One region of the Spirillospora sp. NPDC052269 genome, then DNA from elsewhere that is predicted to be linked to it. Evidence: riboswitches for the same ligand, from Rfam matches in the RefSeq annotation. Region 1 holds a riboswitch; the other holds the start of a gene.
The links. A riboswitch is a leader RNA that binds a small molecule or an ion and turns the genes downstream of it on or off. The one in region 1 is predicted to bind cyclic di-AMP.
Positions count from the first base shown of each region.

Region 2: another riboswitch for cyclic di-AMP. It lies ahead of AB0L06_RS00250 (C40 family peptidase); the one in region 1 lies ahead of AB0L06_RS14110 (C40 family peptidase).

Region 1 is NZ_JBFAUU010000006.1:58,634-62,835, forward strand. It holds gene AB0L06_RS14105 (C40 family peptidase) at 1-830, shown strand, start outside; cyclic di-AMP (ydaO/yuaA leader) riboswitch at 1,262-1,479, shown strand; gene AB0L06_RS14110 (C40 family peptidase) at 1,619-2,038, shown strand; cyclic di-AMP (ydaO/yuaA leader) riboswitch at 2,222-2,364, shown strand; gene AB0L06_RS14115 (CHAP domain-containing protein) at 2,373-3,251, shown strand; gene AB0L06_RS14120 (hypothetical protein) at 3,285-4,202, shown strand, end outside.
Region 2 is NZ_JBFAUU010000001.1:50,416-54,617, reverse strand. It holds gene AB0L06_RS00260 (PLL family lectin) at 1-137, shown strand, start outside; gene typA (translational GTPase TypA) at 267-2,120, opposite strand; cyclic di-AMP (ydaO/yuaA leader) riboswitch at 2,425-2,595, shown strand; gene AB0L06_RS00250 (C40 family peptidase) at 2,604-3,632, shown strand; gene AB0L06_RS00245 ((deoxy)nucleoside triphosphate pyrophosphohydrolase) at 3,824-4,202, opposite strand, start outside.

The DNA.
Region 1 (4,202 bases):
ACAACAAGACCCAGAGTCAGCTGAAGGCCGCCAAGAAGAAGCTCGCGGCGGCCAAGAAGGCGTCCGACGCCCAGGAGCGGAGCTACGAGACGCAGCGCCAGGCGATCGCCAAGATGGCGGCCACCGCGTACAAGAACGGCGACACCGACTCGGTCAGCGGCTTCGTCTCCGCGGGCAACCCGCAGGTCGTCCTGGACCAGGCGGCGGTCATCTCGCAGCTGTCCCGGAACCGGACGGGCGCGCTCGCCCAGTTCCTCGCCGCCGCCCAGCGCGTCTCCCGGGAGAAGGCCCAGGCCCAGCAGGGCCTGGACGACGTGACGAGCAAGCTGAACGACCTGAAGAAGCAGAAGACGGGCCTCGACAAGCAGGTCAAGGCCCAGAAGAAGCTTCTGGACAAGCTCGGCGGCCAGGACCCGACGGACAACAACAAGTCCGGCGGTGGCGGCGGCGGAGGCACCTACAACGGCCCGGCCTCCGGCAATGCCCGCACGGCGATCAACTTCGCCTACTCGCAGATGGGCAAGCCCTACGTGTACGGCTCGGACGGCCCCAACTCCTACGACTGCTCGGGCCTCACCGAGAAGTCGTGGGCGGCGGCGGGCGTCGACATCGGCCGTGACACCTACGCCCAGTGGGGGAACCTGAAGCACGTCGCCAAGGGTGACCTCCAGCCCGGCGACCTGGTGTTCTTCAACAGCCTCGGGCACGTGGGCCTCTACATCGGCAACGGCAAGATGATCCACGCGCCGCACACCGGCACCGTGGTCCAGATCGCCGACATCTCCTCGGGCTACTACCAGAGCGCCTGGTACGGCGCCGCACGCCCCTGACAGCGGGCGATCCCGGCGTCCCGAGCGCACTAAAACCGTTGGCCCAGGTCTGTGACCTGGGCCAACGTCTTTTTTGTGGTGGATTTGCCTTCTGATTGAACTTTGCTACCTTGTGGGGCACCTGCGGCGCCCGCCAGGCGTCGTCTCCCCCGCGACGCCCCCCTGGCGCCGCGGATCCGGCGGGACGCGTTCCACGCGCCGCCGCCCCACTCTCGCGACGCGCCCCACGCGCCGCATCCGGCAGGCCCGGCCCGACCGTGCGCACGCGAAACGGCGTGCATGGCGCTGATAGCGCGCCACGGCGGATTCCTTTACCCGGCCTTGCCGTGCGCGGCCCTTCTTCGCAGGGCCCGCCTTCCCACAACATCACGCCGCTCGCCCGCACGCGGGACAACAGGGTCCCGTCGTCCGGCCTCATCGCGCTTCGGGGCGAGACGGCAACGCCGAATCCGCGCGACGGCGCGCGGAACCGGGGACCCATCCGCGCCGACGTGTCCGCAGCATTCCGGGCACGTTCATATGCGGCGCATGGGGTGAATCGGCGGTCCCGCCCCCAGAAATCAAGGCCCATAGGGCCTGGGACCCGTCGTAGGGCGACTCCACGTCCGAACCCGGCAGCTAACCCGGTAGGCGTCTGGAAAAAGGAGAAACCCCTGTCCAGCAACGCTGTCAGCAGCACAGCCCGCCGTGTGCGGACCGTAGGCGGCCTCGCGGTCGCCACCGCCGTCGCGACTCCCGTCGTGATGGCCGGTCCGGCCCCAGCTGCCCACGCGGCGACCGCCAGGCCCGTGGGCGTGGTGGTCAAGCAGGCCAAGCAAAAGACCTGGGCTCAGCGCCAGAAGCTCGCGCAGAAGGCGCTGGACTACGCGGCCAGCAGGAAGGGCAAGCCGTACCGCTATGGCGCGGCCGGCCCGAACGCCTTCGACTGCTCCGGACTCGTCCAGTGGTCCTACCGGAAGGCCGGGGTGAAACTGCCCCGCGTCACCACCGAGCAGTACCGTTCGGTAAAGAACAGGATTTCCTGGAACAAACTCGCGCCAGGAGACCTTGTGTTCTTTAGCGGCAAGGGTCACGTAGGCATCGTCTACAAGAAAACGGGCCGGAAGGTTTACATGATCCACGCCCCGCACACCGGTGACCACGTCCGGGTGACCAAGCTCGACAGCTACCGCAAGAAGACCTTCGCGGGCGCCGTCCGTCCCTACTAGGACGAACGACCAGGACGCACGTCCGCAGGGCCCGGCGGCACCATCCCCCGCCGCCGGGCCTCACCTCCCGCTCGCCGTCCAGCGCGAGCCTCTCGCTCGCCGTCCAGCGCGAGCCGTCCCGTAGCGGGACAGTCCGTATCCAGTACCGGACGCGCCTCATCGAGGGCGTCCGCCGCCGAGTCCGCTCCCGACACGCCTGAGCGCGCGTCGACGCAGAGCCGGGGACCCACCGAACACCTGGGGTGAATCGGCCTCCCAGAGGCCGTAGGGCAGCTTCCACGCCCGAACCCGTCAGCTAACCCGGTAGGCGGCATGGAAGCCGAGGAGAACCAGCATGAACGGCAAGCTCACCACCAAGCTCACCACCAAGCTCCATCCCGTCCTGAAGTCGCTGCGAGATACCCCGGCGGCTCAGGTCCTGCGCTCCACCCCGGTGTTCCAGTCCGTGCGCACCACCAGCGCCCTGGTCGCCAGCGCGGCCCTGGTCGGCACCATCGCCGCCACCACCGCGCACGCCTCGACCACCGAGCTCCAGCCGGCCGCCGCGTCCACCCGGATCTCCGGGACCGCCACCGCCGAGAGCACCCTGCCGCAGGTCAAGAAGGACGCCCCGCAGCAGGCCGAGCAGGCCCCGCAGCAGCAGGCGCCGCAGGCCGCCCCGGCCCAGCCGCAGGCGGCCAACGAGGCCCCCAAGGCCCCGGCTCAGCCCGCCCCGCCGCGCAAGCCCACCGCCCAGCAGGCGATCAAGGTCGCGACCTCGCAGGCCGGGATCAAGGAGGACGGCGCGGGCAAGACCAAGTTCCAGCAGTGGTACATGGGCACCGAGCGGGCCAAGCAGACCCTCGCCCGTGACGGCGGCTCGCTCGGCCTCTACGCCGACGCCTCGTGGTGCGACATGTTCGTCTCCTGGGTCGGCACCCAGATCGGCTTCGCCCACTCCGTCGGCTCGGACGCCTGGACCGTCGCCCACGCCAAGTGGTTCAAGAGCCAGAACCGCTGGGGCAGCGCGGCCAAGCCCGGCTCGGTCGTCTTCTTCGCCTGGAACGGCAGCAAGAGCATCGACGCCATCCAGCACGTCGGCATGGTGATCAAGGACAACGGCAACGGCACCGTCAAGACCATCGAGGGCAACACCGACGGCGGCGCGGTCGAGGTCAAGAACCGCCAGAGCAAGATGATCGTCGGCTACGGGTACCCCGACTACGCCAAGTGACCCGCACTCCCGGCCTCGCCCTAGGATCGCCGCATGGACGACGAGCGGGCCGCGGAGACCACCCCAGGGCCCGCCGCCGAGCAGACCGGCGAGCGGGCCGCTGAGCGGCCCGCAGAGCCCGTCACCGCAGAGGATCCCTCGCGGCGGCGGGCTCTCGGCCTGCTGGCGGGCGGCGGCGCGGCCGCCTGCCTCGCCGCCGGAGCCGGGATCTTCGCCCTGACCCGCCGCCCGGGCGGGGCTTCCGCGCCTGCCGGAAGGCCCTCCCCCGCCGGGACGCCCGATCCGCGCGCGGTCACGGCCGTCCTGGCGAACCGGGCCCGGGCCGTCCGCGAACGGAACCGGATCGCCTTCCTCGCCACCGTCGCCGACGCGCCCGCCGCCTTCCAGCAGGCCCAGGCCCGCCTCTTCGACAATCTGATCAAGCTCCCCCTGGACGGCTGGGAGGAACGCCCCACCGCCCCCGGACAGCCCCACGGCGCGTCCGGTGTGGTCCAGGTCTCCATGCGCTACCGGATCACCGGCTTCGACACCGGCCCGGTCGCCCGCACCCGCCACCTGGCGTTCGCGCCCCTCTCCGGCACCTGGACGATCATCGGGGACGGCTCGTCCGCCGGACTGGCCGACGACTCCGACATCGCCGACGCCGGGCCGCTCACCGTCGTCCGCAAGGGGCCCGCGCTGGTCATGGGCGACGCGTCCGGGCTGGACGAGATCGCCCGGCGGCTGGCCGCGGCCGTCCCCGCCGTCACCGCCGTCGCCGGGACGTCCTGGGCCCGCCGCGCGGTCGCCCTGGCACCCGCCGACGCCGCCCTCGCCGGACGCGTCGCCGGAGACAGCCGGAACGTCGCCCAGTTCGCCGCCCTCGCGGTCGTGACGCCCGGCCCGGACGGCTCCCGCGGCCAGGACCGCATCGTCGTCTCCCCCTCGTTCGGGCGCCTCAACGACCTCGGC
Region 2 (4,202 bases), on a different contig from region 1:
GGTCGCCCGCCCTCGCCTACGACGCGCAGGGCCGTCTGGTCGCGCTGGTGTTCGGCAGCGACGCGCACCTGTACACGATGCGCGCGACGAGCCCGGGCTCCGCGACGTCCTTCACCGACTGGACCCGCACCGGCTGACGGCCGGGCCCGGGCCCGCCGGGACGCGCACCGGCCGAGAGAACGAGAAGGTCGAGAGAAGCGAGAAGGCCCCCGCCGCAAGGGCGGGGGCCTTCTCGTTCGACCGGATCAGCCGGTTCGAGGGCTCGATCAGGAGTTGCGCTTGGCGCGGGCGCGGGTCCGCTCGCGCTCCTTGGCGTCCAGGACGATCTTGCGGATCCGGACGAAGGTCGGGGTGACCTCGACGCACTCGTCGTCCCGGATGAACTCCAGGCTCTCCTCGAGGGTGAGGATCCGCGGCGGGGTCAGCGTCTCGGTCGTCTCGGCCGTGGAGGAGCGGACGTTGGTCTTCTGCTTCTCCTTGGTGATGTTGACGTCCATGTCGTCGGCGCGCGAGTTCTCGCCGACGATCATGCCCTCGTACACCTCGGTGGTCGGGCCGACGAAGAAGGTGCCGCGCTCCTGCAGGTTCAGGATGGCGTAGCCCGTCGCGGCGCCCGTCCGGTCGGAGACCAGCGAGCCGCTCGGACGGGTGCGCAGGTCGCCGAACCAGGGCTCGTAGCTCTCGAACACGTGGTGCGCCATGCCGGTGCCGCGGGTCTCGGTCATGAACTCGGTGCGGAACCCGATCAGGCCGCGCGCCGGGACCAGGAACTCCATCCGGATCCAGCCGGTGCCGTGGTTGGTCATGTGCTCCATGCGGCCCTTGCGGACGGCCATGAGCTGGGTGACGGCGCCGAGGTGCTCCTCGGGGATGTCGACCGTGAGGCGCTCGACCGGCTCGTGCTTCTTGCCGTCGATCTCGCGGGCGACCACCTGCGGCTTGCCGACGGTCAGCTCGTAGCCCTCGCGGCGCATGTTCTCGACCAGGATGGCCAGCGCCAGCTCGCCACGGCCCTGGACCTCCCAGGCGTCCGGACGCTCGGTCGGCAGCACCTTCAGCGACACGTTGCCGACCAGCTCGCGGTCGAGGCGGTCCTTGACCAGGCGGGCGGTGACCTTGGTGCCCTTCTCCCGGCCGGCCAGCGGCGAGGTGTTGGTGCCGAGGGTCATGGAGATCGCGGGCTCGTCCACCGTGATCAGCGGCAGCGGGCGCGGGTCGTCCGGGTCGGCGATGGTGTCGCCGATCATGATCTCCGGGATGCCGGCGATCGCGATGATGTCGCCCGGGCCGGCCTCGTCGGCGGGCTTGCGGGTGAGCGCCTCGGTCATCAGCAGCTCGGTGATCTTGACCCGCTCGACGCTGCCGTCGTGCCGGCACCACGCGACCTGCTGGCCCTTCTTGATCACGCCGTTGTGCACGCGGCACAGCGCGATCCGGCCGAGGTAGCTGGAGGCGTCCAGGTTGGTGACGTGCGCCTGGAGCGGGGCGTCCGGGTCGAAGGACGGCGCCGGGATGGTGTCCTTGATGACCTGGAACAGGGGCTCGAGGTCCTCGCTGTCGGGGAGCTCGCCGTCGCCCGGCTTGTTCATCGAGGCGCGGCCGGCGCGGCCGGAGGCGTAGACGATCGGGAAGTCGATCTGCTCCTCTTCGGCCTCGAGGTCCATGAACAGCTCGTAGGCCTCGTCGACGACCTCGTCGATGCGGGCGTCCGGCCGGTCGGTCTTGTTCACGACCAGGATGACCGGGAGCCGCGCCTCGAGGGCCTTGCGCAGGACGAACCGGGTCTGCGGGAGCGGGCCCTCGCTGGCGTCCACCAGCAGGACGACGCCGTCCACCATGGACAGGCCGCGCTCGACCTCGCCGCCGAAGTCGGCGTGGCCGGGGGTGTCGATGATGTTGATCGTCATCCCGGCGTGCCGGACGGCGGTGTTCTTGGCCAGGATCGTGATGCCCTTCTCACGCTCCAGGTCGTTGGAGTCCATGACGCGGTCGTTCACGTCCTGGTTCTCACGGAACGCGCCGGACTGCCAGAGCATGGCGTCGACCAGTGTGGTCTTGCCGTGGTCGACGTGGGCCACGATGGCAACGTTGCGGAGGTCATCGCGCGTGGAGAAGGGCATGCGGTTTCGCCTTGGGTGAGAGTTCGGGGATCGGCCGCAGACGTGCGACACTCACAGTTTACTCGGCCGCCCAAGGAGCCCGGTCGTCCGCGGGACGGCGGGCAGGTGAAGAACGGCCTCCACACGGGGTGATCATGCGGGTGACCAGCACCTCTTCCGTCACACGGATCCCACGCATCTCCTCCGCGACACCGGCACCACATGCGCACACATGCATACTTTGTGTGACTGTTTGGCCATTTTTGAACTTCCTTTGTAGTCTGCCCCGCAGATCCGGCCGTACCAAAGCCCCGTCCGTGGGGCAGCGACCGGACCGCCGAATCCCGCGAGGGAACCGGGGACCCACACTCCCGGGGTGAATCGGCGCACGTCACGGGGCGTCCTCTGACCGGGACGGCGTCGTGCCGTGCGGCGTAGGGCGACTCCTGGCCCGAACCCGTCAGCTAACCCGGTAGGCGGCACACGAAGAGGAGAACACCGGCCTTGGCCAAGGACCCCCAGCGCCGCCGCGTGACACTCGCGGCCGCCACCGTCCTCGCGCTCGGACTGGGCGTCGCCGCACCCGGCGCGGCCCACGCCGCGCCGACGGCCCCCCAGGCACCCCGAGCACTCCAGGCACCCCTCACTCCCCCGTCCCCGTCCGGGAAGCCCTCCGAGTCCGACCTGAAGAAGCAGCTCAAGCAGCTCCAGGACGAGGCGGAGAAGCTCACCGAGCAGTACAACAAGTCCCGCGTCGACCTCGGCAAGGCGCAGAAGGCCGAGCGGGACGCCACGCGCCGCGCGGACGCCCTCGAGGCTCAGGCCGCCCCGGCCCGGGCCGCGCTCGGCCAGGTCGCCGCGAACCAGTACATGAGCGGCGGCGGCCCGGACATGATCTTCGCGGGAGGCGCCGACGGCAGCGGGCTGTCCGACACCGCCTACCTCGCCCAGAACCGCGCGGGCGCGGTCCAGCGGCTGCAGACGCTGATCGACCAGGCCAACAAGGCCAAGTCGGACGCGCAGGCGCAGACCGCGAAGGTGAAGCAGGCCGCCGACCAGGCGGACACCGCCCGCAAGACCACCAAGGGCAAGATCGACGACGTCCAGAAGCTCCTGGACAAGCTGGGCATCACCCGGACCAAGGACCCGACGTCCGGGTACACGGTGACCGTCCGGGGCAGCGGCCTGCCGCAGAAGATGCTGCGCAAGGCCCTGACCAAGCTCGGCTCGCCGTACGTGTGGGCGGCCGCCGGGCCGACCACCTTCGACTGCTCCGGCCTGGTCATCTGGGCGTACGCGCAGGTCGGAAAGCCGGGCCTGCCGCACTACACCGGCGACCTGTTCCAGCTGGGCACCAAGATCGACCGGGGCTCGCTGCGCCAGGGCGACCTGGTCTACTTCGGCGGCGACCTGCACCACATGGGCATCTACGCCGGTGGCGGCCTGTTCCTCCAGGCCCCGCAGACCGGCGATGTGGTGAAGGTCTCCAAGATGGACCGCTCGGACTACGCGGGCGCGAACCGCATCGAGTGACCTGAAACACCACGCACGACCTGAAGCACCACGCACGCCCCGAAGCACCACGCAGCGACCGGCGTCCGCCTCCCGCGGACGCCGGTCGCTGCGTTTTCGGGGCTCTGGAACCTCGGGCCCGTCCGCCTCCGCGCCATGGCCTCATCCGGCCAGGCGGTGTGCGTCCGGCCGTGCGCGCCCAGACGGGCCGGTCAGCGGGCGAGGTGAGGGGTGATCGCCTCGACGACCGGGAGGTCGCCTGGAAGCCACTCGACGTCGTAGAGCTCGTCCGCGGTGAGCCAGCGCAGCGCGAGGTGCTCCAGGGCCTCCGGCTCGCCGTCCACGACGGTCGCCGTCCACACCCGCAGGACGGACCCGCCGAGCCCCAGCGGCCAGTCGCCGCCGACCCGCTCGCCCAGGACGACCCGGACGCCGAGCTCCTCCTCGCACTCGCGGACGAGCGCCTGCTCGTCGGTCTCCCCCGGGTCCACCTTGCCGCCCGGGAACTCCCATCCCCCGGCGAGCTCCGGCGGCTCGGCCCGCTGCGCGGCCAGCAGCCGCCCGCCGGAGATGATCGCCGCTCCCACCACC